4 regions of the Microcystis sp. MC19 genome follow, and region 4 is predicted to be linked to each of the others. Evidence: predicted binding sites of a transcription regulator. Region 4 holds the regulator's gene; each other region holds the start of a gene.

Region 1 (7,848 bases), 2.0 Mb from region 4:
CCCCCCTACTATAGTGCCACAAAATCTCGTTTGTACGGTGTAAGAGGTAATTTACATACTAGCTTCGATCATCAACGTTTTGCCGATAATATGCGTCAATGTCAGGCTAAATGGTTAATTACCTACGATGATTGTCCAGAGATAAGAAAACTCTTTGATTTTGCCCATATTATCGAGTGGAATCTTCAGTATGGCATGAATAATTATAAACAAGGAGCGGCGGCATCTGGTAGAGAATTAATGATCAAAAATTATTAGTGGGATGCCGAAGGCACTGAGTAGCAGTAAGCTAATTTGGCTCTTCGGTTTGTGTTATGCAATAGACGGGGGTTATAGGGGATGGAACCCTTGTATAGAAAAGCATTTGGCGATTTTTGTCATTATTTTTGATCTAGAGCGAACTAATGGATTAAATCTCTTGCCAGATAAGGATTTAAAGGATTTAGTCGATTTATGCCCCCCTATCAAACCATACCAAGTAACGAAGAACCTACTAATCCACAGTGCGACGAATTTGCAGACAACACCATTCTTGACGTTTCCACAGGGCAGCTACTGTCCAGCCTTGGGGTTCTAAAATATCTGTAACTGCCTGTGCTTGGGTGACAAGAATGCCGCTTAAAATTCCCCAAGTGGTGGGTTTTGCCAGACGGGTGATTTCCGGCATTAAAGCGATAATTGTCTCGGCTAAAATATTACAAACGATGCCATCGACACCATCGGGAATTAATTCTAATAACTCCTCGACACTACCCTGATTAACAGCTAAATTTTCGGGGTTAATCCCGTTGAGATGGCGATTACTATACGTCGCACTCACCGCCAGCGGATCTGTATCCACAGCATAAACTTTTTTGGCCCCTAATAAAATCGCCCCGATCGCCAGTATGCCGGAACCACAACCGATATCGGCGATAATTTTATTCTCTGGATGGCTACTTAAACGCATTTCTAGGGATTCTAGACATAATTGGGTGGTGGGATGCGTTCCCGTGCCGAAAGCGGAGCCGGGGTCAATTTTAATCACCAATCTCTGGTTATTTTCCGGGGGATTTAACCAAGCAGGACAGATCAAAAAGCGATCGCCGATCTCGCTAATTTGCCAATGTTGTTTCCAACTGCTGGCCCAGTCTTCCTCGTCCATTAACTGCCAATAGCTGACAGGTTCAGAAAAACCTAAAATCAAAGCATCCTGCTTTAACCAGAGGCTTAGTGCCTCTAAATCAGGCAATTGCGCTTTAATTTCTGGTATATAGGCCTTAATCTCTAAAGAGGATTGTTTTTTAGCAGTGGCCGTTCCTGAACAGCCAAAATCTTCCAGTCTCCAGAAAACCGTTTCTTCGAGACTAGGTTCGCACAAAACCGTAATTTCCCACCAACTATTAGACATATATCAGTTATCAGCTTCTGAAGGCAAGAGGCAACAGGCAAGAGGCAAAAGACAGAATCTGACAATTATCCTACCTAAAAAGAAGGTTAGAAACTAAGCACATCAAAGCTTTTAGCTTAACCAATTAGGTCTGAGATTCGGCCCTTGTTATCAGTTATCAGTTATCAGATTTGGGTTTTCAGTCAACAGTATTAAGTGGCAAGTGCAGAGCTTTCCTTTCACTGATTACTGTTTACTGATTACTGTTTACTGATAACTGATTTAATCTAGAGTTTTACCGTGTAAGCATCGCGGATACCGGGGACTTTAGTAATTTCCGAGAGAAGACCTTCCGGTAGAGGATCATCGAGACTCAGGGCCATAACCGCATCACCGCGAATAATTTTGCGTCCTACCTGCATACTGGCGATATTGACGTTAAAACTGCCTAAAAGTGCGCCAATTTTGCCGATAATACCTGGCATATCTTGGTGAAGGGTGAAGAGCATATGATTACTCGGAGGCACGTTAATGGGGAACTCATCGAGGTCAGTAATGCGGATTTCTCCCGTACTTAACAGCGCTCCGGTGACGGAATGGGTCCCCATAGAACCATTAGCTTCCAAATGAATCGATCCCGAATAGTCGCGGGTGGAAGCGTCCCGGGTTTCGATTACCCGGATACCGCGTTCCTTAGCTTCGATCGCCGCATTAACATAGTTTACCCGTTCCCGGAGGGCTTGGGAAAGTAAACCCTTAATGGCCGCTATCACCAGAGGTTGACTGTCTTTAGTGGCCAATTCTCCCTGTAAACGGACATTTAACGAGTCACAGCGACCTCCTGCCAACTGACTGACAAGATTACCCATAGTTTCCGCTAATTGCAGGTAAGGGCGCAGTTTTTCCATAACATCGGGAGTTAGTCCGGGGATATTAACGGCCGAACGCGCTGGCAAACCGAGGAGGACATCCCGAATTTGTTCGGCCACATCAATAGCCACATTCACCTGTGCTTCCGTAGTCGAGGCACCTAGGTGGGGAGTGAGGATGACGTTAGACAATTCTCTTAATCTAGATTCGCCTAAAGGTTCCTGTTCAAATACATCCAAGGCTGCCCCGGCGATTCTACCGGATTCGAGGGCTTCAATTAAAGCCAACTCGTCGATAATGCCGCCGCGGGAACAGTTAATGATGCGGACCGTGGGTTTCATCTTAGCGATGGTTTCCCGACCGATGAGATGCTGGGTTTCGGGAGTTTTCGGGACGTGGAGGGTGATAAAATCGGACTCGGCAAAGAGTAGTTCTAGATCCACCAGGGTGCAACCGAGTTGATCGGCGCGTTCTTTGGAAATAAAGGGGTCGTAGGCGAGAATTTTCATGCCGAGGGATCTAGCGACGGCGGCGACGTGGGAGCCAATTTTACCTAAACCGACGACTCCTAGGTTCTTTTTATAAACTTCTGTGCCGATAAAGCGATTTCTTTCCCATTTATTCGCTTTTACCGACTGATTGGCATCGGGAATATGACGGGAGAGGGATAACATCATGGCCAAGGCGTGTTCGGCAGCGGCGATCGTGTTCCCTTCGGGAGAGTTAACGACAATAATACCCTGACGAGTGGCCGCGGGAACATCGATATTATCGACTCCTACCCCTGCGCGGCCGATAATTTGCAGTTTGCTGCCCGCTTCGACGATTTCTTTGGTGACGCGCGTACTGGAACGGAGCATCAGTGCGTCGTATTCGGGGATAATTTGAATGATTTCCTCGGCGGATAGTCCTGTTTTCACGTCCACTTGGGCAACCTGTGACAGAATTTCTACTCCTACCGGATCGATCGAATCGGATACCAGAACTTTGGCCATAATCTTTATAACGTGCTTTTTTCAGTCTACGGGCAAATGCTTGACCAATTGGGGTCTAGCCGCAATAGCCCATTTTAGAAGCAAAGGGTGCAGTCCATGGCAAAATTAGCCAAAAGATTTTAGGTTGTCCTTGCCATGGTCTTCAATGGTGTCCATGTCATCCTCTTGCCGTTGTAACTGAGATATGGCCAATTTAATCACGGTGGCGATCGAGTTTTCCGCTTCTTTTTCTAAGGCCTTTTCTAGGGCTGCTATTGCTTCTGTATCCTTAATTTTCATTAACGACAAAGCCGCCGATTTGCGCGTTTCGCCATCGGGATGTTCTAACAAGGGAATTAAACGGGAAACTGCCGGTTTATAGGCGAGATTTCCTAATACTGCCGCCGCTTCACAACGCACCGTTTCCGAGGTATCCTCAAGGGCATTAATTAACAATTCCAAGGCTGTTGCTTCGCCACTATCCTGGGCGATTTTAGCGATCGCACCTACCACGGCAGCCCGCACCGCTTCCACATCAGAGTTAATTTCCCGATATAAATATTCCTTCGCTTCCGTGCCAATAAAGGCTAAGGCCCAGGCCGCATGACCTTTGGTGCTTTCGGGATGTTCACTGGAGGCGAGAATATCGAGTAACTGGGGAACAGCAGCCTCACCAATACGCGCCAAAGCACCCACGGAGGAACCTTTAACCACCGTATCCTCATCGTTAAGCAGCGCTTGCACTAGGGGAGATACGCTGTCCGGATCCGCAATTAGTGTTAGAGTTTTGGCACTGGCACGACGCACCACTGGATCCTGATGATTGAGCAGTGCTGTCACTAAAAAAGGAGTGGCAGCTTGGCCGATTTTACCGAGAGTATCGGCAAAACCCAAGCGCACCATTCCCCGGGGATCTCCCAAACATTCCACCAGACGCTGGATACGTTGGCTATCACTCCCATCGAAGGTTCCCTCCGCCACTTCCTTACGGGCGATCACCAAAAATTCATCTACTTCGGCACTGGATAGGGGGAATAATTTGATCGCTTCACTCATAATCAGGAATTTTCCATCAATATTGGGTTAATTAGCGGTCAGCCATCGGCCATCAGCCTTTATTTCTCGTTTTTTCCATTAATTAGCCATTTTTCCGACCAATATAACTTTTATCTCGCTGACGACCAACGGCTGCTGGCTATTTTTTTAATTGCTGCTGAGGGCAGCCTGTTGGGCGCGCAGATGGGCGAGAGTTTCGTCAATTTGGGCTAATTCTGGCTCTAAACGAGCATTAAGCTTTGATTTGGGCAGTTTCGCTTTTTGAGCGGCATTGGTGAGATCGTTGATCAAGCGTTGACGATAGACCTCAAATTCTTCAATCACTGCCGCGATGTCTTGCGGAGTAACGGGGTCGGAAATATTGCTGAGATTGTCAGTCATGGCGATCGCTTAATTGAGATTTTTGTTAAAGGTTTGTCTCTGATTTTCTCAAATTTTCCTACCCTAGTCCGATAATTGTAATAACTGGTAACGAAACCGATTCTGGGAAATCTCGCGGATTGAATGAAACCCTAGAAATAATTAGGATTTCTCCCTTTTTACCCCTGACTTTTTACTTGATTTAAGGCACGATGGATAAACGTTTTTTTAATATGTTTGGGTTAACAGAAGATCAAGCGATCGCTCTCCTACAAACCCCACTCGAACAGTTAAACGCACCCACAGAGCGTTATGTAGCGGCAGCCCATCTAATTAATTTTCCCACGGAGCGATCGATTAATGCTTTGATCGCAGCCGTAGAAAATCCCTCTGACGATCTCTATGATCGCATTACCCGACGCAAAGCTTTAGAAAGTTTAGGTCGTTTGCAAGCAGCAAAAGCTTTACCGATTATCCGCAATTGTTTAACCGATGAAGATATTTATACCGTGGAGAATGCTGTCTGGGCGATCGGCGAGATCGGTACCCAAGAAACCGCCATTTTAGAGGAAATTAGTCAATTATTAGATAAACCTGGCCAGAGTTACCGGACTATTATTCAAACTTTAGCTAAATTAGATTATCAACCCGCCGTCTCGTCCATAGAAAAATTGACAAACTGGCCAGATAAACCGATCGCCAGTGCAGCAATTGCCGCTATTTGCCGTTTAACGGGGGATTATGGTCAGATGGGGCAAGTGGTGGCTTTTCTCCAAGATGATAATGTTAACGCCCGTCGTGGCTCTATTCAAGACCTAATTGATGCGGGTTACTATCAGGCAATTCCCCAAATCTCTCGCTGTCCAGTTTCGATCGCTTTTCGTCTGCGGGGAATTCGTTTATTAGCGGAGGTGGGTAAGGAAAAAGGTCTAACTTTTGCCGAGGTGGAACCCTATCTAGATAGCGTTATTTATGACCATCCCGAAAGTCTTGATTTAGTTCACGAGTACGATCAACCACCGACAATTGATTTTACCATCGGTGAACTCTATCACACGGATTTTGGCCGCTGTTATCTTGCCAGTAAAACTCTTTTAGAAAATTATGCCACGGCGGCCCCAGAAGCTTTATTAACTACTTGGGAAAAAGAGGCTCATAATGATTACGGAGCGCATTATCATGTTATTAAAATTCTCGGTTGGCTGCAATATTCTCCCGCTTACGATCTATTTATCGAAGCCTTAGAAAATACTTCGCCCCAATTCCAAAAATCCCGGGCCGCCGCTGCCATCGCTTTAGGAAATATCGGTGATCGGCGCTCAATTTCTCTACTACATAAGTCTTTGAATAGTCAGATTTTTGATTTAAAATATGCTAGTTTATTGGCCTTAGAAAAGTTAGGCGATCGGGAAGGGAAAAAGATGATCGCCGAGGATGGCGATTGGTTAATTCGATCGAAAGTCAATCGGATTTAATGCCTAGCAATTCTCGGTTATTTTATCGAAAATTTGGGTTTAAATAGGGTCTGCTGAAAAAGTACGGGCGAAGCATTCGGATAGGAAATCTACGGTTTCAGCGATAGGTTATTGCCCGAATGCTTCGCCCCTACAGGATGCGATCACCGCTCAAGATACAAGGTACAGTAGAGAAAAAAGGGAAAACCTCCGTTATCCTTAACGGAGGCTAGATAATTGATTAACAATGTTTGGCTACAATTTCGCCCCACATTCAGGACAGAATTTATTATTCACACTGTTAACCGCGCCACAACTGGGACAATTGAGCATTTCACAACTTCTGGTGACAATTTTCGGTAAACCAATCATACGCGCATTACTTTGACCGGGGGCAACCATGGGATAACAATTTTCGTCTCTAGTAACGATCGCATTGACCAAAACCGGACCATCATGGGCCAACATTTCGGCAATTTTTGCGGCTAATTCCTCTCGATGGCGAATAGTAATCCCTTTAATGCCGTAAGCTTGGGCTAACAGTTCCACATCCGGCATTCCCACTTCCATATTGGAATTAGAATAACGTTCCCCATAGAAAGCTTCTTGCCATTGACGTACCATACCCTGCCAACCATTATTAATAATAATCGTCTTGGCATGAATATTAAATTGGGTGAGGGTGCCTAATTCCTGTAGATTCATCTGGAAACTGGAATCACCACTAATACAGATGACCTCCTCATCGGCAATGGCCACCTTTACCCCCATAGCAGCTGGTAAACCGAAACCCATTGTCCCCAATCCCGCGCTAGAAATCCAACGTCGGGGACCATTTTTGAGAAATTGGGCCGCCCACATCTGATGCTGGCCCACATCGGTGGTGTAGTAGGCGTGGGGTGCTTGACGGCCCACCTCAACGATTACTTCTTGGGGGGAAAGTCTGCCTTCCGGTCGAGGTACTTGCAGGGGATAATCTTGGCGCCAGCGCTCGATCTGGGCTAACCAGGCTTGGGTGCGCTCAGGATTAGTGGGATAATCAAATTCTCTGGCTTTTTGGAGTATTTGTTCTAAAACTACCCGGACATCCCCGACAATCGGCACGTCAGGGGCGCGATTTTTGCCCACTTCGGCGGGGTCTATATCCACATGGATTACCTTAGCTTTCGAGGCGAATTCGTCCAATTTTCCCGTTACTCGGTCATCAAAACGAGCGCCGACTGCAATTAATAAATCACACCCGGTCACGGCAAAATTAGCGTAGGCAGTGCCGTGCATTCCTAACATTCCCACCGAGAGGGGATGATGTTCATCAAAAGCACCGATCCCCATTAACGTGGTGGTGACGGGTAACTGAAAACGCTCGGCAAACTCGGCAATTTGGGCGTGGGCATTCGCGGCGATCGCACCCCCGCCAACGTACAGTAAAGGTTTTTCGGCGGTTTCCAAGAGGTGTAAAGCGGCCTCGATTTGACGGCGATTGCCCTTAACCGTGGGACGATAGCCGGTTAGTTTCACATCTCCCGGTTCGACGGGGATATAATCGCAGGGTTCTAAACCGACATCTTTGGGAATATCGACTAAAACCGGCCCCGGTCGTCCTGTACTGGCGATATGGAAGGCCTCAGCGATGATTCTTGCTACTTCGCTGGCATTTCTAGCCACATAGGAATGTTTAACAATCGGGAGAGTAATCCCATAAATATCGGTTTCTTGGAAAGCATCGGAACCGATGGCCGCCCGACTCACCTGACCGGTGATAATT
Region 2 (7,848 bases), 980 kb from region 4:
ATCACGGAAAAATTAGTATAGTAAATTCGTAGGTCGGGTTGAGGCAACGAAACCCGACATAAATCCTCTAAATACGGTTATTAAAAGCTGATTATCTATTGCCCCTTTTGCCTTTCCTCATAAGTAGGGTTTGCGGCAAAAAGTACGGGCGAAGCATTCGGATAGAAAATCTCCAGTTTCACCGATAGGTTATTGCCCGAATGCTTCGCCCCTCTGAGTAACGCACAGAAAACGGGTTTCTCCGAGAAACCCGTTTTCTACTCATGTACTCATGCAAAAAGATGTTTTTTCATCAAAAAAAACTCGATCGCAATTAAGCGATCGAGTCAAGAAAAAACAGACTAATTATTAATAGTCGAAGTCACCACCGCCGGCGGGAGGAGCGGATTTTTCTTTTTCCGGTTTATCCACAACAATACACTCGGTAGTTAAAACCATACCGGCGATAGAAGCGGCATTTTGTAGGGCAGAACGAGTCACTTTAGCGGGGTCAACGATACCCGCCTCAAACATATCGGAGAACTCACCGGTAGCGGCATTATAACCGACATTAAAGGGCTTCTCTTTCACCCGTTCGGCAATAACTGCACCGTTTTGGCCGGCATTTTCAGCGATCCGTTTTAAGGGGGCAGCAATGGCGCGAGAAACGATTAAAGCACCGGTTAATTCTTCATGGTGTAGGGTTTCTTTGGCCCAGGTTTCCAATTGGGGAGCCAAGTGAGCCAAAGTAGTACCACCCCCGGGGACGATACCTTCTTCTACGGCTGCTTTAGTGGCGTTAATTGCGTCTTCTAGGCGCAATTTGCGGTCTTTCATTTCCGTTTCGGTAGCGGCACCGACTTTAATCACTGCCACACCGCCGGCTAATTTAGCTAGACGTTCTTGCAGTTTTTCTTTATCGTAGGAAGAATCAGTTTCCTCGATTTGACGGCGAATTTGCTCACAACGGGTTTTCACTGCCACGTCGTTGCCTTCGGCGACGATGGTGGTGGTATCTTTGTTCATAGTGATACGGCGGGCCGTACCTAAGCTGTCAATTTTAGTGGTTTCCAGTTTTAAACCCGCATCTTCGCTGATTACTTGACCACCAGTTAAGACGGCGATATCTTCTAACATCGCTTTTCTGCGATCGCCAAATCCGGGAGCTTTCACCGCAGTGACGTTGAGAACACCGCGCAGACGGTTAACCACTAGGGTTGCCAAAGCTTCTTTTTCAATGTCTTCGGCGATAATTACTAGGGGTTTACCTTGACGGGCAACTTGTTCGAGAATGGGAACCAAATCCTGTACTAAACCGATTTTTTTGTCGGTAATCAGAATAGCGGGATCCTCAAAAACGCATTCCATGCGCTCGGTGTCGGTGACAAAGTAGGGAGAGATATAACCTTTGTCAAAACGCATCCCTTCGGTGATTTCTAGTTCGGTGGTCATCGATTTCCCTTCTTCTAGGGAAATTACGCCTTCTTTGCCGACTTTATCCATGGCCGAGGCGATCATTTGACCGACTTCATCATCGTTACCAGCAGAGATAGCGCCCACTTGTGCGATCGCTTTGGAGTCTTCTACGGGTTTCGCGTGTTTGGCGATTTGACTGACGAGGAAATCGGCAGCTTTATCGATACCTTTTTTCAGAGAAATCGGGTTAGCACCGGCGGCGACGTTGCGTAAACCTTCTTTAACGATAGCGTGGGCGAGAACGGTGGCGGTAGTTGTACCATCACCCGCTACATCGTTGGTTTTTGAGGCGGCTTGGCGAATTAAAGCCACACCAGTGTTCTCGATATGGTCTTCCAGTTCGATTTCTTTAGCGATGGTGATGCCATCATTGACGATTTGGGGTGCGCCAAATTTCTTTTCGAGGACGACGTTACGACCTTTGGGGCCAAGGGTGACAGCTACCGCTTCGGCCAGAAGATCCATGCCTTTTTCTAAGGCGCGACGGGCATCTTCGTTGTAGATAATAGATTTAGCCATAATGTCTCGTTATTCGTGCAAAATAGGGGTTTTCAAGGGTAGATGATTAGGAAACGACGGCGAGAATGTCTTTTTCGGAGAGGAGAACGTATTCTTCGCCACCAAGTTTGATATCGGTTCCGGCATATTTGGAGTAGAGAACTTTGTCACCCACACCTACTTCTACAGGGGTGCGGCTACCGTCATCGTTGCGTTTGCCAGCCCCGGCGGCCACAACTTCCCCGATTTGGGGTTTTTCTTGCGCGGCGTCGGGAAGGAAAATACCACCGGCGGTTTTTTCTTCGCTGGGGCTAACTTTGACGAAAACTCGATCGCCTAGGGGTTTAACAGTTGTTACGTTGATGCTGACTGCAGCCATGGAATATCCTCCGTTTGTCTTGTATTTGGGTAAGTGCTTTTTCCAGATTAGCACTCTTACCTTCCGAGTGCTAATTTACCGAAATACAAGGACCCCTGACAACGGCTCGATCGGTACGGGTTTCCGAACTATGGTGTTAAGCCATAGCAGTTATCTTAATGGTGAGGTACAAAGTTTTCCTTTTGCGTCGGAGTGCGGTTGTCCATAACCTTCATATTTTAGCTCGAATGGGGATACACCACGAGGAGAAAGTGAGCTAACATAGCACCTTTTAAGTCAACTATCTTGCTCCCACTTCTCTTGACAATAAATTGATTAATTCATGAAAGGAATTAGAAGTTTATTGGCGTAAAATTTACGCCAATAAACTTGGCTCTGGGACATCCAGATTAATTTTGGTTTTTCAATTTAAACCAAGTATTTTTACTCAGTGAGCTATTACTGAATCGGTGTTCTAGCAAAGAGACCAACACAACCAATCTTTATTATTAAAAATTAACCTTTTTGGCTATTGACAATTGAGCCATTTTGTGATGGTTTTTCGGTTAATTTTTGAGCGAGATTTAAGATATCGGAGGGGAGCATAATCACGGTACTGGTGTTATTTTCCGCTCCAATTTCCGTTAACATTTGTAGGCGGCGTAATTCCAAAGCGGCGGGATTTTCCATGATTAATCGGGAAGCTTCCGCTAATTTTAGGGAGGCTTCCTGTTCTGCGGCAGCTTTAATCAAACGGGCGCGTTTTTCTCGCAATGCTTCCGCTTCCTTGGCCATGGCCCGCTGCATACCGGTGGGAATTTCCACATCTTTCATCTCCACCCGTTCGATATCGATGCCCCAGGGTTCGCTAATTTCATCGACAATTTGTTGGACTGCATGGTTAATTTTGTCTCGTTTTTGCAAGACATCATCGAGATGATTTTGACCAACTACATTTCTTAAAGTGGTCATGGCCGCTTGATAAACGGCCGCGGGATAGGATTCGACTTTATTAATCGCTTTGCTAGGGTCGATAATGCGATAGTAGAGAACCGCATTAACCTTAATTGTGACATTATCGGCGGTGACAGTTTCTTGCGGGGCAATATCAACGGTTTTGGTGCGAATATCCAGCTGCATTTTTTGGTCAACTAGGGGAATGATCCAGTACAGTCCGGGGCCTTTGGTGTCTTGATAACGTCCTAGGCGAAAGATAACACCACGCTGGTATTCTCGATCGATTTTAAAGCCATTTAACCCCAGAATGCCGGCTATCAACAGCAAGGGTGCTAAAAATTCCATATTAATTACCAGTTATCGGGTTCAAGTTAATCGGTGCGCGGTGAGATCTCAAGGACAATCTCCTCGCTCCTGACCACTAATACATTCATTCTAGAGATTAACCGGGCTGTCGGGGAAACTCATGACGAAATATTACAGATTTTTAGGAATTGCCTAACCAGCAGAGATGACTCGACTTCCAGACCCCGACCTGAGATAAACTACAGAATGTTATCAGAATTTACCTTGATATTATGAGCGTAGTTAGCCAAGTCATCCTCAAAGCCGACGACGAACTTCGTTATCCTAGTAGTGGTGAACTACAGGGTATCGGGCAATTTTTAAAAACCGGTGAGCAGAGAATTCGCATTGCCGAGACTCTCGCTGAAAATGAGAAAAAAATCGTCGATCAGGCTCAAAAACAACTGTTCAAGAAACGTCCCGATTATAGAGCGCCGGGGGGTAATGCCTACGGTCAGCGTCAATATAATCAATGCTTGCGCGATTATGGTTGGTATCTGCGTCTAGTTACCTATGGGGTATTAGCCGGAGATAAAGGACCGATCGAACAAACCGGCCTGATCGGGGTCAAAGAGATGTATAACTCTCTTAATGTTCCCGTCCCCGGCATGGTGGAGGCGATTCGTTGTCTCAAAGAGGCCGCTTTAGCTCTTTTGACTCAAGAGGATGCCGTGGAAGCAGCTCCCTACTTCGACTTTATCATCCAGTATATGTCCTAAGCGATCGGGACAATCCCAAGGGTCTGAAGTCTGAAAAGGGGCAATTTTCCCCTCTTTCAGGGTTCAGGCTTGACTTTTTTCAGTGATCAGTAAACAGTAATCAGTAATCAGTAAACAGTGAAAAGACAGTAGGAAACTGCCATTTTCAGTGATCAGTGATCAGTAAACAGTAATCAGTAAACAGTGAAAAGAAAGTAGGAAACTGCCATTTTCAGTGATCAGTGATCAGTAAACAGTAATCAGTAAACAGTGAAAAGAAAGTAGGAAACTGCCATTTTCAGTGATCAGTAAACAGTAATCAGTAATCAGTAAACAGTGAAAAGAAAGTAGGAAACTGCCATTTTCAGTGATCAGTAAACAGTAATCAGTAATCAGTAAACAGTGAAAAGAAAGTAGGAAACTGCCATTTAATACTGCTTGCTTAATACATAAGTACCTAAGCAAAATTAATTACACATCCAAACCGTCAGCAGTTACTCCGTCAGCTTTTTGCTGTGATCAGTAAACAGTGAACTAAAAACTCAAATCTGATCCCGTCTCCCGTCTCCTGTCTCCTGTCTCCTGTCTCCTGTCTCGACTGGGAAATTAATTTTGCATGACTACTTACTGCTCACTTAATACTCAAAACTGATAACTGATAACTGATAACTGATAACTGATTATGTTTTGGCGCATTATACTACTTACTTTTCTGATTCCATCGGTCTATGGGGTGTTTGGCTGGTCGATCGCCCATGAGCGTTTATCATGGAGTGATTGGTTAGTTGTCCGCGGTGATGAAATGAATTGGACTCTCACTAGCGAATGGCTAGAAATCATCATCTATACCCTAGCGGTGGGGGTTATCCTCTCAATTGCCCTAGGATTAACTTTGTTTAGTCACTTAATGCCGCTATTTTTCCGCAGTTGGTTTAAAAACGATATTAGCGCTGTATTATCAATTCTCGGCTGGTCTTTGGCGGTAGTCTTTATCTTCCACAAGTGGGCGGTATTTAGTCGAGTGTTAATCCTATTAGCTGCTACTATCCTCGGTCGTCTAGAACTTCAGGAAGCAGGTTACAATAGGTGGCAAGTTTTCCTGATGATCACCATCCTCTGCTTAGGTAGTTTTGGCTTGGGCATTTGGGCTTATAATCTTTGGGGTCAAGAATTTCATCGAGTTACTACTGATTAATCTTATCTGGTGCGTGGGGTGCGGATTACTAATTTTGGTTTTTCATGCCAAGGTTATCGCCGCCAACACGCACCCTACAAAATTGCTTATCTCTAATTGTTAAAAAGTATGCCAAAAAAAAATAACGATACCCTCAAACGAGTCTTAATTGTTTCCTCTGGTTTAGTATTTCTGGCTTTAATGGTGGTGCCAACTTTAGGTTTACTGAAAAATAATAATTCTAATTCTACCCAAGGCAGTCAACCAGGGCAAGAGGCAACTATTCCTCCCGAAAAATTAGCAGCAATGGTCAAAGGTTACGAGAAAATTCTCGAACGTGAACCGGATAACCCCACTGCTTTGCAAGGACTGGCGGAAGCTCGCCTACAGTTAAAAGATTTTATCGGAGCCAGAGAACCTTTAGAAAAGTTATATCAAAAATATCCCGACAATCTGGAAGTTATGCTGGTTCTTTATGGAACAAGATTACAAACTCAAGACGTTTCTGGGGCGAAAAGTCTCCTAGAAAAATTAGTCAAAGACTATCCCCAAGAACCAAAATTTAAAGAAGAATTAACTCGCTTAAATCAAGCGATTGCGGCAGCTTCCCAACAGCAAACCCCAGAACCTAAAAAGTAATGAAAAAAGAATTAATTATCGAAGCTGGGGGAACTAAAAGACAATATCGAGAATTTTTTATTTCTTGACTTGGCGCAATTATCGGCATTGCTTGGGCATTACTGCGGCGTTTCTTCGGTAAATTAGCCCGTTTGCCTAGGGATGGCGCTGCCCCAATAAGCTAGGACGCATTCTAAACGCCTATCCTTAGATTAGCTGAATCTCCCCCGCCCCCCCAACCCCCCCGACATCGGGGGGATTCTTGCCTCTTGCAAGAGTGCCTCATCTCAACAAGCAATTTAAATTTGCGGGCAGCGGCTCTCCCAGCTTTGGTGGGTAAAATGTATTCTAAGATACATTTCTCAAGAGCGAGGGGGTGGAACGAACCACAAAGACACAAAGGACACAAAGATCGATCGATCCTATGTCAATTAAACTTATCACACAGAACCTAGAAGAGCCGGGCAGCCTATCATCTAACCCTGACATTAGCTCACTTTGTTAGATAAGAACTTTTTTAAGAATTATGATCGGCCTATAATAGTAACTGTAGTCACCCCTATCCTTTAGGGATAATTCTTGGTTTAGGGTTGATGTCCTTCAGCGCAAGCGAGATAGGTTATGAAAATTAGCGAACTAGAAAACTACTTAGCTCAGGTTAAGTCAGAGATTGGTGACATCGATATCGTCTATCAATGTCGCAACCAGCACTATAGTTGGTTGGACAAAATTAGAAGCCATCAACTGAAAGTGTTAAAAAATACCGCCGACACTAAATTATTGATTTCTCTGCAATAGCCATTTTCTCTTGCTAGATGCCGGCCCTGCAATCCGGTTTATCTAATCTGCTTAACAGTTTATCTTTTCTTCACTGTCGATAGGTTCTTAAACCAGCCGCGTCGCCAAAAGAAAATGATTAAACTGAAAGCAACGGTTAGCATCAACACCCAGACGAATACATAGCCCCAATACCATTCTAATTCGGGCATATTATAGGGGGATTTATCAGTATTAAAGTTCATGCCGTAAATACCGACAATGAAGGTGAGAGGGATAAAAATCGTCGAGATTACCGTTAAAGTTTTCATAATCTCGTTCATTTTATTACTCACGGAAGACAAGTAAAAATCCATTAAACCATTGGCAAATTCCCGGTAATTTTCGATAACATCGAGGATTTGTACCACATGGTCATAACAGTCCCTTAGATAGGGTTTAATCGTTGTATCGATGACAATGTACTCATCGCGTAAAAGGGCATTGAGGGTGTCTCTTTGCGGCCAAATTGCCCGTCGCAGGGAGAGTAATTCCTGACGTAGTTGGTAAATTTTTGATAAAGTCTGTTCCGTGGGACTGGCTAAAATTTCGTTTTCTAGCTCCTCGATTCTTTCTCCGTAGGACTCTAAAACGGGAAAATAACCGTCAATAATGGCATCCCAAATCGAGTAGGCTAAATAACCCGATTTTTGCTGCCGGATGGAACCTTTATTTAAACGGATTCTTTCCCTAACTCCCTCTAAAGAATCGTATTGTCCTTCTTCCTGCACGGTTAAAACATAATTCTTGCCGACGATTAAACTGATTTGTTCTAGCAAAAAACCCTGATGATCGATCAGGATGGCCATTGGCACTATAATTAAAATATAATTCTCGCATTCTTCTACTTTTGGTCTTTGGGGAATACTGACTATATCCTCCAGGGTTAGGGGATGTAAATGAAAAATTTCTCCCAACTCTTGCAGTTT
Region 3 (7,848 bases), 620 kb from region 4:
ACAATTCTGGCAATTGAGTTTTCAGCAGCAAATTCACCGGGTGGCTTTCATGTCAGTATTTATCATTATCCTCCTAGTAATTATCGGGACTTTTCTTTTCCATCTCTACGCTCCGAGAGCTTCCTTTATTTCCTCTCTTTCAGGAACGGCGATCCTTTTATTAGGTGGTTACGGCGATGTTTTCGGTGCCTCTAACCCCGAAGATTTAAATGCAATTCCCTGGTGGATGCAGCTATTTAGTCTCTTTTTAACCTTAGCTGGAACCGCTTTTATCGGGGTTCTCTATGCCCTTTTGACAGAAACTTTATTATCATCAAAATTTCAATTTATCCCTAACCGTCCCCCAGTTCCCCAACAGAATCATATCGTTATTGTGGGCTTAGGTCGAGTCGGCAGAGAAGTGGCTAATTTATTACTAGAAATGCAACAGGCGATCGTTGGGGTGAGCTTAAATAGGGATTTTGATGCAACTATCCTGCCAAAAATGCCCCTGATGACGGGAAATATCGAAGAATCTTTAAAAAATGTCAATTTAGATAGGGCTAAAAGTATAGCGATTGTTACCGATGACGAAATCCTCAATTTAGAAGTGGCCCTAACCACCCGCAAACTCAATCCCCAAAGCTACTTAGTCATCCGCACCACCGACGACAACCTTAGTCAACAATTAAGTCAAATTCTGCCCCAATCTCACATTTTAGGGACGAACACCGTGGCGGCAGAAGCCTTTACGGGAGCGGCTTTCGGAGAAAATATCATCTATCTGTTCCGTTGGGCGCAAAAAACGATTCTGGTGACAGAATACGAGATCGAAGCTGGAGATACTCTCAATGGTAGCTCGATCGGGGATATTGCCTACGGTTATCGAGTCGTGCCGATCCTACACCAACGAGAACGGGAAACCACGAAATTAATGCCCGAAGATTATCTCAATTTACGCATCGGCGATCGCATTGTGGTGCTGGCCACCATCAACGGACTGCGACGGGTGGAACAGGGTCGTCGCACTCCCAAAACTTGGCGCGTGCGGGTAGAAAAAGCCTTTAACCGCAATATTGCCGCGGAAGCACCCACCGTGATCAGTCGTTTTTCTAATTGTCCCCTGAAAACCGCCAGCGATCTCATGGAAAATTTGCCGGCGACTCTCGGCGCCCCCCTCTACGAACAGCAGGCGATTCGATTAGTTTCCGAGTTAAAAAAAATTCAAGTTCAAGCATTGGCTATTCCGATTAACCCGAAATTCGGGGTAAATGAGAGTTATCCTTTTTTGTCAAACTAGAAGGCTCTCTTGGTCTTTTTTTATGCAGTTAAAGTGACCGTAGCCTTGGCAGTTTGTCCAGAATCAGAAGTGGCAGTAATAGTAATTGTATCCCCAGCATTTCCTTGTGCAGGTGCAGTGTAGGTAAATTTGGCATCAGTGGTATTTTTATCAATTTTACCGCTTTCTGGCGGTGAGATTGTGATGGTGTAGTTACCAACGGGGTTAATGCTAAATTCCTGGATTCCATTGAATGCTAAAGCTGCGCTAGACGGAGCGATCAAAATCGTTGGAGGTAGTCCCTGTCCAGTGGAACTAGCCTCTACAGTTACCCTTTTCTCTACTTGATTAATTAAATCGGGAATAAGACGTTCGCTAAATCCAGCCACAAAAGCCATTGTCAAAAGTCCATATAAATAGGTGTCATTCCCCTTATTTCCAGTGCCACCCCGAATTTCTAAGGGAGAAATGTTAGAGTTAAGAATTAGTAGAATAAAGAAAGCAAAACTTCCTCCTAAAATGGGCTTAGTTAGACCAATTAAAAATGGCAATAGGTCATCGTCATATTTTTGGTTTTTGGGATTATCAAAATCTTGCAAACGAGTTAGAAGACTAACTGCTCCCCCTAAAGTGCCTGTCATCAATATCAATATCAAGAGTCTAAAATTTATGGCTTTGTCCTCAGTATTTTGGTTACTTTTACCCTCAGTATTTTGGTTACTAGAATTTATGATTGGAGGTAAAGACATAAGCAAATCCTTCACTGGAGGGGAGTTCATAATCAACCAATTCAAAGGGACAGCTAACACTAATCCAATTAAAACTTTTGTAGGTATTTTGAAAGAATGGTAAAAATTATCTCTGACATTTAGTAGAGTAAACCCAATACCTTTCTGGATTTCTCTCAATCCCGTTCTGGCGGCATAGCGTAATCTTTGTGCCAAAATAATATTCGGTTTACCTATTAAAGATTTAATCGCAATTTCTCCAGCATCTACCACCGACTTTACTTGCATGATATCACCAGGTTTTGAAATGTTCATGAGTTCCACCTGCGCTATCCCTAGTATTGTAATTAATCTAGCTAATTCTCCCTGTACTTCCCGGTCTAATTCTTGAGTGAATCCTGCGACTTGTTCTTGGGTTTTTTCCAGCAAAATATCAATTCTTTGATTGAGTTTAATTACCTCATCTCTAGCTTTAATTTCATTGATTAAATCGTCTAAAATTTTAAATAAAACACTTGCTTCTTTTAGTTGTGCAAAATTATCTTTAAATTCCTTGACTAACTTTTCAAAGGGTTCATCTACTTCAGGAATTGAACTATATTTGTCTAAGTTATCCTTCAGTTCAGCAATCAAAGACTCATTTTTCTGTTGTAATTCCACAGTGGCAGAAAATTTAACTAAAGTATTTTTAATTTTTGTTTGCCAAGCAGTTAGTTTTTGCTCAAGTTCTGGCAAGTTTGCATCGTTAGCATTAGCATCAAATACAATCGTAATTGTTGCAACTAAACCATCAATTTTTTGGCTTAAAGTATCAAGAGAAATTCCTGAAATTTTACCCGTAGATAAAAGGTTGATTGTCTCCACAAGCTGATCGGTATGAGCTATTATTTGTTTTTCTAATTCTCCTCTGCTAGGTAAAGGGTCTGAAAAAGTTAATTCACCTAGTTTTTGAATAAGTTCATCTCTTAAATTATTAGTCTCTTGAGTGATTGTTTTGGCTTCTGTTTGGTAACTAGCAAGGGTAGCTGATTTATCCTGACTAAATTTATTTTGGGTTTCCAGAATAAATTGATTAATTTTTTGTTCGATAGTAGGATTAAGATTAATCATGATTGTCTTCTCCTAAAAAAAATCTGAGGATAAAAAAACTGCATTATTTCCCGATCCATCCTACTGTTATGAAAATTGAGACTAGGTAGAATAATCAGACGATATCTCAAATGTTCGTGGAACATGAACAAAGAAATAGGGCTCTCCCAGCTTTGGTGGGTAAAATGTATTCTAAGATACATTTCTCAAGAGCGAGGGGGTGGAACGAACCACAAAGACACAAAGGACACAAAGATCGATCAATCCTATGTCAATTAAACTTATCACACAGAACCTAGAAGAGCCGAAATAGGGCTTGATCAGCCACAATAATCTAGGCAGGATATTCATCTATCCCTTGGCGAAAATGGGCTAAAATTCTGTCAGGCTCCTGATTTTACAATATTTATCATTCATTTTCTGCAATTATTAATAAATCTTGATGAATTTTTATTTTTTTAACTCAATTCAGTCTGCCGTGGGGACATCACACCCTGATCTCCTCAACATCGTTATCCCCTCAATGACCGCGGCCGCATCTTAGCACTCAAGCCCTAAGAGTGCTAAATTAACTATAAGGAGTCCTATCACAACAGCGATACCATGTCCAAAATCATTGCCTTCAAAGATGAATCCCGTCGCGCCCTAGAAAGAGGTGTCAACGCCTTGGCCGATGCGGTAAAAATCACCCTCGGTCCGAAAGGACGCAATGTCTTGTTAGAAAAGAAATACGGCGCCCCCCAGATCGTTAATGACGGCATCACCGTGGCCAAAGAAATCGAATTGTCCGATCCCCTCGAAAACACCGGGGCGAGATTAATTCAGGAAGTAGCGGCAAAAACCAAAGATTTAGCGGGAGATGGCACCACCACCGCCACCATCATCGCCCAGGCTTTAATTAAAGAAGGTCTGAAAAACGTTACCGCCGGGGCCAATCCCGTCGCTTTAAGACGCGGACTAGACAAAACCATCGCCTATCTGGTGGAAGAAATCGCCGCCGTCGCTAAACCGATCGCTGGAGATGCGATCGCTCAAGTGGCCACCGTTTCTTCCGGCAACGACGAAGAAGTGGGAAAAATGATCGCCGCCGCCATGGAAAAAGTCACCACCGATGGCGTAATCACCGTGGAAGAATCGAAATCCCTAACCACCGAATTAGAAGTAGTGGAAGGGATGCAGATCGATCGCGGTTATATCTCTCCCTATTTCATCACCGATCAAGAAAGACAGATCGTCGAGTACGACAACCCCCTGATCCTGATTACCGATAAAAAAATCAGTGCGATCGCTGAATTAGTCCCCGTCCTCGAAGCCGTTGCCCGTCAAGGTCGTCCCCTATTAATTATCGCCGAAGATGTGGACGGCGAAGCCTTAGCCACTCTAGTGGTCAACAAGGCCCGGGGTGTCTTAAATGTCGTCGCCATCAAAGCCCCCAGTTTTGGGGAACGTCGCAAGGCGGTTTTACAAGATATCGCCATCCTCACCGGCGGTCGTCTGATTTCCGAAGAAGTGGGCTTAAGTCTTGACACCGTTAGCCTCGATCTGCTAGGGCAAGCGGCAAAAATCACCCTAGAAAAAGACAATACAATTATTGTCGCCTCCGGGGACAGCCGCAATAAGGCCGATGTGCAGAAACGTCTCGCCCAACTGAAAAAACAGTTAGAAGAAACCGATTCTGAATTCGATAAGGAAAAATTACAGGAACGCATCGCTAAATTAGCCGGCGGTGTGGCCGTGATAAAGGTCGGGGCAGCCACAGAAACCGAACTCAAGGATCGCAAACTCCGCATCGAAGATGCCCTCAATGCCACCAAAGCCGCCGTGGAAGAAGGTATCGTCCCGGGCGGTGGTACAACCTTGATTCATCTGGCTTCTAAGGTGAAGGCTTTCAAAGCTTCTTTGACTAACGATGAGGAAAAAGTCGCCGCCGATATCGTCGCTAAAGCCCTAGAAGCCCCCCTGCGTCAGTTAGCTAATAACGCCGGTGTGGAAGGCGATGTGATCGTGGAAGGTGTGCGCGATACCGCTTTTAGCGTCGGTTACAATGTCCTCACCGGCAAGTACGAAGACTTAATCGCCGCCGGAATTATCGATCCGGCTAAAGTGGTGCGGTCAGCCGTTCAAAACGCCGCTTCCATCGCCGGTATGGTCTTAACTACGGAAGCCCTCGTGGTCGAAAAACCCGTTAAAGAAGCTGCAGCCCCCGATATGGGCGGCATGGGCGGCATGGGTGGCATGGGCGGCATGGGCGGCATGGGTGGCATGGGCGGCATGGGCATGATGTAATTCCTAATGCCGTCTAGCCCATGAAAATAATCTCATTCAATTGAGCCAATCTGTCCCTTTTCTCGTTATCGTCGGCATTAGGGGCAGGTTTTTTTTCCTCGGGAAAAACTTTTTCGGCAGGGCGTTGCTGAATCAAGGTATGAATGCCAACTGTTCAGGTTCCCGTGCAAAAGTTAGTTTGGGTCTAGGTTTTAAGAAATTCTACCAAAGAAGATTGGCTCTTCTAGGTTCTGTGTGATAAGTTTAACTTATATAGGATCGATCAATCTTTGTGTCCTTTGTGTCTTTGTGGTTCCTTCCACTCGCTCGCTAGGAAGAATGTATCTTAGAATACATTTTGCCCACCAAACCTAAGAGAGCCGAAGATTCATACCTCAAATCAGGAACGCCGGAATTTCTAACAACAATGTAGAAAGAATCCCCCGTCACAGCCTAGCTTGACGGTGGGAGTATGTCAAACTAGAAAAGAAGGATTATTCCCAGAAATCATGACACTGCTGACGGTTCGATCGCTCAAAAAAGACTTCGGTATCAAGGAAATTCTCAAAGATGCCAGTTTTAGCCTCGATGATCGCGATAAAGTCGGCCTGATCGGTACGAATGGATCGGGAAAATCGACCCTATTGAAAATGATCGCCGGTTTAGAATCGATCGATGGTGGCGAAATTCAAATCAATTCCGGGATGAAAATCGTCTATTTACCCCAGCAACCCGATCTAGACAATGATAAAACGGTTTTAGAGCAGGTTTTCGCCGATAGTGGCGAAAGTATGACTTTAATTAAGGAATACGAGGAATTGTCCGATCGCCTTGTCCATGAGCCAGAAAATCTGGATACTATTATGGAGCGTTTGTCAAGGGTTTCGCAACAAATTGATAAACTTGCCGCCTGGGATTTAGAAACCAATGCTAAAGTTATTTTAAGTAAACTGGGTATCGATAATTTTAATGCTCGCGTGGGAGATTTATCGGGGGGATATCGCAAAAGAATCGCCATCGCTACCGCACTTTTAGCCGATCCTGACTGTTTATTGATGGATGAACCCACCAACCATTTAGACGCGCTTTCCGTGGAGTGGTTACAGAGTTATTTGTCCCGTTTTCGGGGAGGATTATTATTAATTACTCACGATCGCTATTTTCTCGATCGAGTGACTAATCGCATCATTGAAATCGATCGGGGAGATTTATCTACTTATTCTGGTAATTATGCCTATTATCTAGAAAAAAAAGCCTTAGCGGAAGAATCGATCGCCAGTAGTCAACGCAAACACGCGGGAGTTTTGCGACGGGAATTAGAATGGTTATCCCGGGGACCAAAAGCGCGCAGTACCAAACAAAAAGCGCGGATTGATCGCATTCAGGCAATGGGTAATAAGGAATTTAAACAGGTGGAGGGAAAAGTCGATATTGCCACCGCAGGAAGACGCATCGGCAAAAAAGTTATTGAAGTAGAAAAGATCTCGAAAGCTTACGGAGATCGCACTTTAATTAAAGATTTTACCTATATTTTTACTCCCGAAGATCGCATCGGTATTATTGGCAGTAATGGGGTAGGAAAATCTACTCTCATGGATATTATTACCGGGAAAATTCTCCCCGATTCAGGCACAGTTGACATCGGTTCCACTATTCATATTGGTTACTTCGATCAACAATCCGATGATCTCAATATTAACGAAAATCAAAGAGTAATCGAATATCTGAAAAGTGTGGCCGAATTAGTTAAAACCCTAGACGGCAGCGTCATCACCGCTTCCCAGATGTTAGAAAAATTTCTCTTTCCTCCCGATCAACAGTATGCACCAATTTATAAACTTTCTGGAGGGGAAAGAAGACGCTTATTTTTACTACGAGTTTTGATGAGTGCGCCTAATGTTTTAATCTTAGATGAACCCACCAATGATCTCGATGTGCAGACTTTAGCAATTTTAGAAGAATATTTAGAGGACTTTAACGGTTGTGTGATTGTTGTTTCCCATGATCGCTATTTTCTCGATCGAGTAGTTGATACTATTTTTTCCTTTGAAACCGGGGGTAATATCCGTCAATATCCGGGTAATTATTCCCTTTATCTCGATCAGAAAAAAGAGGAGGAGGAACCCAAAGAAAAAAGAGTCACCCCAAAAACTGTTAAAGCTTCTCCGTCACCCGTCAATAAGAAAATCTCTTTTAAAGAGAAAAAAGAATACGAAGACATCGAAAAACAAATACCAATTTTAGAAGCAAAAAAAGCTGAAATTGAACAGGTACTTTATGGAGAACCCCTAGAAGATTTTACCAAAATAACCGCGCTGACCGAAGAATTAGCTCAATTGAGTCAAAAAATTGATACTTTAACCGATCGCTGGTTAGAATTAGCGGAAAAATTAGGCTAGGATAATCCCTATTTTCCCGATCGATTTAGTCAAAACTGAGTGATAATTTCCGGTGAATCATCCTCATCGATGACCAGATCTACCGACTCCACCCGCAACAGTGCCAAAT
Region 4 (7,848 bases):
ATGCTGATGGGTTTTTCTGATTACTTGATGACGGTGATGACTGTCTAAATTCTGTTCACACAAAGGACAAACCGAATCGGGAATATTTAATTTTTCCAATTTATCAGTTAACTCTAAAAGTTGTTCTTCATATCTTTTTTGTTGCTCCAATAAACTTTTTTTATCCACTTGTTTAAGAGTTTCCTTTTCTTCAACTCGTTCACAATAGGTTTGTTTTTTATCCAGTTCCTTAATCCGTTTGGCTAAATTGAGAGCTTCCTCTCTTAGTACAGGAATACGAGCGATTTCTGTCTCTAATTGTTGCCGATTTCTTTGCAGTTGTTCCCGACGAGCATTAATCCTGGCTTTTTCCCGTTCCAACTGCATATTTAAATCAGCTTTCCGGCTATTTAAAGGAGCATATTTTAAAGCTAATCTATCCAATTCCTGAAGACGTTGACGATGATAATTTAACTTCTCTAATCCTGCTTGAATATCCCCCGCTTGCTCGATAATTTTTTGAGTTTCTTGTTCCTGTCTTCCCAATTCTTCTAAACGAGCGCTCGTTTGTTGGATGGGAAGGGTAAATTCGTTAATTTTTTGCTGTAATTTCTGTTCTAATTGTTGTTTATCATACTGGGCCTGTTGCCAAGCTTGTAATTGACTTGACAAACTGGCCTCTTTCTGGTCTAAATTGATTAGGCGCTCGTGTGCGGTAATAATCTCATTTTTGCGATGAAGAATAGTCCTTATTTGATTTAATTGATTGTCTAGACTAACTTTTTCCCGGTCTAATCTCTCGATTTCTGCTAATAAAGCTCGCTCCTGTTCTCTTTGCCACTGCAGCTGTTTTTCCCAATTCTGACGCTGATTTTCTTCCCCCTGTAGTTGCTGTAAACGGCGATTATTTACCTCTTGTTCTTGATTAATTTGGTCAATTTGGGTGCTTAACTCTTGCAGCTGTTGCTGATAAGAATTTTTCTCCTGAAGACGGAGTTTGATAGTTTCTACCTGCTGCTCGATCTGGAGGGACTGTCCATCAAATTGTTTCGATATATCCTTAGCTTTATTCGCTAAAATTTCATAGCGATCGAGTTGTAATAATTCTGCTAAAATCTGTTTACGACCACTGGGAGGCTGTTTCATAAACTCGTCCGCTTGTCCCTGTCGTAAATAAGCAGAATTAATAAAAGTTTTATGGTCTATTTTTAGATAAGTATTAATCTGTGCTTGGGTATCTTTAATACTTTTACCCGATAAAGGACGAAAACTCTGATCATTGATCACCTGAAAATCTAAACCAGAAGCTTTTCCCCCCCGGTGACGACTACGGATAATTTTATAGATTTCTCCCCCATAACTAAACTCGAAATCTACCCGCGCATAATCGCTGCCCCCATGAATCACATCATCACCAATCGAGACGCGACTCTCTCCCCAAATTGCCCAAGTAATTGCTTCGAGTAAAGAGGATTTTCCTGCACCATTGGCACCACAAATACAGGCAGTATGTAATCCGCGAAAATCTAGCACTGCCTCGCGATAACTGAGAAAATTTTTCAGGGTTAATTGTAGGGGAATCATAAGCTGGGAGGAATTATGAATTATGAATTATGAATTATCAAGTGGGAGGTGGGGAAGTGGGGAAGTGAGGAAGTGGGGAAGTGGGGAAGTGGGGAGAATGCAGTACAAGGCATAATTAGCGGAAATTCTGTCACTCAGCCTCAGCAAAATATTGGTATCAAATAGATATTTAGCCATTAGTCATAGATAGTTTCACGCCCTAAGGCTTCATCGGGTAATCCGGGGGTATCCTTGGGTTGACTTTCCAGAAATTTTAGCCAATCTTCTGCTTTTTCGTGGGAGGTCATCTCTGCAATTTTTGGCGAAGTTATCTGAGTTAGAAATTGGCTGAAGTTTAAGACTTCTTGTTGTTTTTCTAAAGGAAGTTTTCGCAAGTTTTCGATAACGGCTTGTTCAATATTCATCGAAATTCAGCTTGTCGATTAATCGGCGTACTAAAAAGCATCAATGTCTTCAATACCTGCCCGTTCCCCATTATATCACCCCCCCCGCTCTGGCACTGACCAAATCCCCCCACTTGGCTGGGATATTATTCCTACGCAAGTACCTAACCGCTCAGGGTCCCTCGATTTGCTACTCTAAAGGAAAGATAACCGATTCTTAAGACCAAATCTATGAGCATTCCCGAAATTAGCGTCCATGAACTCGCTCTCCGTTTAGCCGATCATGATCCTAATTTACAACTTATTGATGTGCGCGAACCGGAGGAAGTTGCCATGGCATCTGTAGCCAATTTTACCATTTTACCCTTGAGTCAATACCAAGAATGGTCGCCCACTATTGCCAGCCAATTCAACCCCCAAGCGGAAACCCTGGTTATCTGTCACCATGGCATGAGATCCCTGCAAATGTGCCAATGGCTACAAAGTCAGGGTTTTACTAATGTTAAAAATATTAACGGCGGCATCGATGCTTATTCCCTCCTCGTCGATCCTAATATTCCCCGTTACTAATTTTGATCGCCTCCATCGGGAAAAGAGCGGGGTAAACTATCCCCCTTCTCCCCATTGATTACGGTCCTTCGGTTTGTCTTCTGCAATGGACGGGGTTATAAGGAATGAAACCCTTATAGAGACAGACATTGCCGCGATTTTTGTCAATTGTTTTTGATCTAGAGCGAACTAATCAATTAAATCTCTGGCCAGATAAGGATATAGTCGATTTATGCCACCCGATCGAACCATACCAAGTAACGAAGAACCTTGATGACTGATAACTGATAACTGATAACTGATAACTGATAACTGATAACTGATAACTGATAACTGATAACTGATTAAGCGTTATACTGTCTAAAAAAATGTTATAAATCTTTTGTTAAGATTATCCCCCTATGTCCGCTAGAAACCATCTCAGCGATCGCTATCAACATATCTTAAAGGCCACAATCCAACATTATATCGCCACGGCCGAACCGGTTGGCTCGAAAACTCTGCTGGAGGAGTACAAATTTACTGTTAGTTCCGCCACGATTCGCAATGCTCTCGGTAAACTGGAAAAAGAAGGTTTACTCTATCAACCCCACACTTCCTCCGGACGCATTCCCTCCGATTGGGGTTATCGTCTCTACGTCGATGAGTTAATGACTCCCGATGACCGTATCGGCGAAAAAATCGGCTATTATCTGCATCAAAAGGCTAAATCTCCCGCTTGGAGTCTCGAAAGTCTGCTGCAACGGGCCACCCAACTTTTAGCCGGTTTAAGCGGTTATATCGCTATCGTTACCCTCCCCCACACCCTCACCAATACCCTGCGTCATCTGCAATTAGTCCCCGTCTCGGACCGGCAGATCATGTTAATTATTGTTACAGATAGTTTACAAACACGCTCGGTTATGATAGAGATTCCTGAGTCTATGGCAACGGACAAGAAGGATGGATTAGCAGAAGAATTACAAATCCTCTCTAATTTTCTCGGGGAAAAATTAAAAGGTTATTGCTTGGCAGATTTAATTAACCTCGATTGGCAGCAAATCGAGCGAGAATTTACCCGTTATACCCATTTTCTCCAACAATTAAGCCAAGAAATCGGCGCTAGTCTCCAATCCACTGCCACGCCGGAGATTATCGTCCATGGTGTCGCTGAAGTCATTCGACAGCCAGAATTCGCCCAATGGCAACAAGTACAAATGTTACTGCATCTATTGGAAGCAGAACAGGATCGCCTTTTACCCCTGATTTTACAAAGACCAGAACCAGAAAAATCAGCTAAAAAAGTCAAAATCACCATTGGTTCCGAAAATCCTCTGGAATCCATGCGCCCTTGTACTCTTATCTCCGCTTTTTATAAACAGGGAGATACTCCCGTCGGTAGTGTTGGCATTATCGGACCGACGCGAATGTTATACGAAAATACTATTCCCCTGGTGGAATCCACCGCTAACTATCTCAGTGAAGCTATAAGTAAGTAGATATCCCCCGCAAAGGTTCGGGAATGGGACAATCGACAGTAAACTCTAAAATTGTCTCACCATCCCCCAAATAGCCAGAATTGGCAAAACAGAGCAACATCCGCACCAGCGCCACCCACACCTCCGCATCGAACTCCCAATCCTGTCCCCGACGCGCTCCACAGGCGATCGATTTTAGCGCCCAAAAATAACTATTTCTCACCACTGAACCGCCTTTTTTGTAAACCGGCACATCCTCATGGTGAATATAAAGAATATCATCTTTAGCGATCGCTCTCATTGGTGGCTAGGAAAGTTGCAGAAATTTTCAGTTGACTGTCCTAGATAATAACATCTTTAGCGATCGCTTGCGTCGCGCCAGAAAACCCACTAAGCTAAGACGCATCTTAACCGCCTATCCTTAGATTAGCTGAATCTCCCCTTGCCCCCCCGATGTCGGTAGGTTGGGGAGTTGCCCCCCGATGTCGGTGGGTGAGTTGCCCCCCCGATGTCGGTAGGTTGGGGAGTTGCCCCCCGATGTCGGTGGGTGAGTTGCCCCCCCGATGTCGGTAGGTTGGGGAGTTGCCCCCCGATGTCGGTAGGTTGGGGAGTTGCCCCCCGATGTCGGTAGGTTGGGGAGTTGCCCCCCGATGTCGGTGGGTGAGTTGCCCCCCCGATGTCGGTAGGTTGGGGAGTTGCCCCCCCCGATGTCGGTAGGTTGGGGAGTTGCCCCCCCGATGTCGGTAGGTTGGGGAGTTGCCCCCCCGATGTCGGTAGGTTGGGGAGTTGCCCCCCCCGATGTCGGTGGGTGAGTTGCCCCCCCGATGTCGGGGGGGTTGGGGGGGTAGGGTTGCCTCGTCTCAATTTTCTTTCTTTCTCACAAATATGAAGTATAATGTCATTGATAGCTAAACCGCACTAAAAATGAAATCCTATCCAGTAGAGTTCCGTCAGAAAATCCTCGACTGTTATTATAACGAACCCATCTCTCAAAGACAATTAGCGAAAAGATTCTGCGTAACCCTAAGTTTTGTACAAAAGCTTTTGAAACAATATCGAGACACAGGAGATGTTCGACCAAAGACTTATCGATGTGGACGTCATTTAAAACTCACGCCAGAACAAATGCTCGTCCTCGGTACGTTAATTGAGGAAAATAATGACGCAACTCTTGCTCAACTATCGAAACTATTCCTAGAAAGAACTGGTATAGTGTTAAGTGTGGCGACAGTGGCAAGAATAGCCGAACGCTTGGGAATAACCCGCAAAAAAAACTATACAACCACCCGCAAAAGAGACAGAAAAACTACAACAACTTAGACAATGATAAAAAGTAAGTGGGTGGGTGGAATTAAATATAAGATGAACGTAGGTTGGGTTGAAGCATGAAACCCAACGCCTGCTCATGTTACGCTACCGCTAACCCATCCTACAAATAATTGTGCCTCCCTACTTAGGGTTTGCGGCAAAAAGTTTTTCTTGGAGGCAGGGTGTAGAATGTAGAATAAGATTTCCCGGAAGCAATCTTTTTAATGTCTCATCGCTTCTATTATTTTCATGGTTTCGACGCTGACAGTACAGACTCGTTGTAATAAGTCAATTACTGTTTCTTTATAATCGACGAAGCGATAATTATTAAATCTTTCGGCGATGGTTTGATCTTTGGGTTTCTTTTCCTTATATTGATCTAAAATCCATTCTAAGGCCGAACGATTACCGAGTTTATATTCCCAGGCAATTTTGGGAATATCTTGTAGGAAAGTGACATCATCGAGGTTGATGGAATTTTTTTCTCGGTCAGCTTTTAGTTTAGTTTTCGGTTTGAGGTTATTATTAGTATCAATGCGGGTTAGTGGGTAGGGTGCGACGGTTTCATAGTTGATGTGTAATTCCATTAGTTTGCTTCCCCATTCTACCCATTGAGAGAAGTTATCATAAAAGGGAAGCCGGGGAAATTCTCGCTTGAGGTTTAATTCATATTTACTGCGATATTCTGGGTAGTGAAGGACTGCATAAGTGTAGTGGAAGATATCGAGTTTGGTGATGGTTTTATCGTTGTAATGTTTTTGGAATTGTTGCAATCCCCAATCGGTGATATTATCGATGCGGTTTCCTTCTTTGTCGTAGTAGTAGAGGGGGAGACATTGGGTACTACCCCCACTAACTAGCAAACAAGCAAGATCAATAATATGATTTGATACAAGAGATACAAATTTGTCTGAACCGACATTTAAGCCAATTATGATATTATTAAATTCATTGTTAAAAATATTAAACCATTGATAAGTCATTCCGTTGAAATGCTTGTCAAAATAGAGCCATTGTTTTGTATATGGACGATAATAACTCATCAACATATTAGCATCGTTAAATACCTTTGATATTCTTTTAGAAAGATACTTAGTTAATTCTCGATCCCATTTAATCTGATTTCGTTCTTGATAATTTTCATCTTTAAAAGTTCTCTGATAAACATCTACAAAAAACCTCATCTTTGCTTCGAGCGTATCTCTTGAAAAGTCATAAACCCACTCATCTCGCTGAGTTTTAAGTCCTGACGAAAACAACTTAAACACAGCTTTCTCAGACTTACCACTTTTTACCTCCTTATCAACCAAGGGTAGCAGTTGATCAAAGTCATTATCTGATTGATTGAGCCAATTATGTTTTTTATCTGGGATGATATGCTCAAAATCAAGCTGATTAAGTTTTGTCGATGACAAAAACTCTAATTTTTGCGCTGCTGTATCCAATTCAGGACGGCGAGTATATAAAATTTGACAAGGAAGATTATTACTTTCTCGCTTCACAATCAAACTAATCGCCACCCCCGTCTGAATACCGAAAACATTATGAGTTGTCCCTGAAAGTTTAGGATTTTTCCTGACATTACCACCTAAATCAATGATATAAATTTCACTAAACTCATTCTCTACTACTTTTCTAAATCCATCATAAGCCAACGCATCGATAAAAGAAGAGTTAGTAATAAACGCTATTATACCATTTTTATTTAACCGATCAGAAGCCCAACGAATAAAACGAGTGTACATATCATAGACGACAATTTGATTCTGTGCCTTACCTTCTTTGACATAACTATATTTAATGCGCTTGTCAATCGCTTCATAACTTCGATTTGCGGTAATGATTCGGTAGTAGTGGCGTAGCTCTCTTGCTTACCTGGTATGAATTGTGTAAAATATTTATTAATAAAAATAATTGGCTCGAATCAGTCTTTAAACCTCTAGCTTGATCATGACTTTTCTGATAAATATCTTTTTCTGGCTCCTGTCTGGCTTACTGAAATATCAGTCTAGCACCGAACAAAGTCCCCCCCCTAGTTCACCTCCGTTCCCCTGTCCTAATTGTGGTTCTCACCATACGATCAAGAATGGTTCTATTCATAATGGAAAACCCAAACGTCAATGTAAAGAATGTGGTCGTCAGTTTGTGATCAATCCCACTAATAAAACCGTCTCTGACGAAACCAAACAATTAATTGATAAACTCTTGCTCGAACGAATTTCCTTACGAGGAATTGCTAGAGTAACAGGGGTAAGTTGGTCATGGTTACAAAATTATGTCAACAATAAACTGGCGGCTGTCCCCCGTCAAATAAAGGTTTCAGACAAACCAAAAGGTAAATTGGTTATAGAATGTGATGAAATGTGGTCTTTTGTTTTTTCTAAGACGATAAAGGTCTATATTTGGCTGGCAATTGATAGAAATACAAGAGAAATTATTGGTTGCTATTTAGGAGATAGGAGTCGTCAATCAGCCAAAAAACTTTGGGCTAGTTTACCAGGTGTTTACCGACAATGTGCAGTTGCTTACACAGACTTTTGGGAGTCATATAAGACAGTAATTCCCAGTAAACGTCATCGACCAGTCGG

What was found. The regulator HrcA, encoded in region 4, represses chaperone genes, less so after heat shock. The targets are predictions, from matches to a motif close to TTAGCACTCNNANNNTNNGAGTGCTAA.
Region 1: prmA (50S ribosomal protein L11 methyltransferase) is a predicted target of HrcA. The motif match lies at 1,573-1,599, and genes of this name have one in related genera.
Region 2: groES (co-chaperone GroES) is a predicted target of HrcA. The motif match lies at 2,380-2,406, and genes of this name have one in related genera.
Region 3: groL (chaperonin GroEL) is a predicted target of HrcA. The motif match lies at 3,616-3,642, and genes of this name have one in related genera.

Annotation. Positions count from the first base shown of each region.
Region 1 covers NZ_CP020664.1:1,875,761-1,883,608, reverse strand. Annotated here, with positions in the region: gene B5D77_RS09545 (DNA adenine methylase) at 1-258, shown strand, start outside; gene prmA (50S ribosomal protein L11 methyltransferase) at 494-1,390, opposite strand; gene serA (phosphoglycerate dehydrogenase) at 1,657-3,234, opposite strand; gene B5D77_RS09525 (HEAT repeat domain-containing protein) at 3,340-4,269, opposite strand; gene B5D77_RS09520 (hypothetical protein) at 4,417-4,650, opposite strand; gene B5D77_RS09515 (HEAT repeat domain-containing protein) at 4,842-6,104, shown strand; gene ilvB (biosynthetic-type acetolactate synthase large subunit) at 6,339-7,848, opposite strand, start outside.
Region 2 covers NZ_CP020664.1:4,825,172-4,833,019, forward strand. Annotated here, with positions in the region: gene groL (chaperonin GroEL) at 349-1,974, opposite strand; gene groES (co-chaperone GroES) at 2,021-2,332, opposite strand; gene B5D77_RS24610 (slipin family protein) at 2,828-3,613, opposite strand; gene B5D77_RS24615 (allophycocyanin subunit alpha-B) at 3,847-4,332, shown strand; gene B5D77_RS24620 (hypothetical protein) at 4,994-5,506, shown strand; gene B5D77_RS24625 (tetratricopeptide repeat protein) at 5,615-6,124, shown strand; gene B5D77_RS26405 (hypothetical protein) at 6,725-6,901, shown strand; gene corA (magnesium/cobalt transporter CorA) at 6,961-7,848, opposite strand, start outside.
Region 3 covers NZ_CP020664.1:4,472,767-4,480,614, reverse strand. Annotated here, with positions in the region: gene B5D77_RS22680 (TrkA family potassium uptake protein) at 1-1,279, shown strand, start outside; gene B5D77_RS22675 (hypothetical protein) at 1,300-3,096, opposite strand; gene groL (chaperonin GroEL) at 3,679-5,361, shown strand; gene B5D77_RS22660 (ABC-F family ATP-binding cassette domain-containing protein) at 5,850-7,739, shown strand; gene B5D77_RS22655 (hypothetical protein) at 7,769-7,848, opposite strand, start outside.
Region 4 covers NZ_CP020664.1:3,848,866-3,856,713, forward strand. Annotated here, with positions in the region: gene sbcC (exonuclease subunit SbcC) at 1-1,563, opposite strand, end outside; gene B5D77_RS19645 (hypothetical protein) at 1,740-1,967, opposite strand; gene B5D77_RS19650 (rhodanese-like domain-containing protein) at 2,178-2,516, shown strand; gene hrcA (heat-inducible transcriptional repressor HrcA) at 2,897-3,973, shown strand; gene B5D77_RS19660 (hypothetical protein) at 3,960-4,253, opposite strand; gene B5D77_RS19665 (hypothetical protein) at 4,877-5,272, shown strand; partial or broken gene B5D77_RS19670 (type ISP restriction/modification enzyme) at 5,482-7,095, opposite strand; gene B5D77_RS19675 (IS1 family transposase) at 7,211-7,848, shown strand, end outside.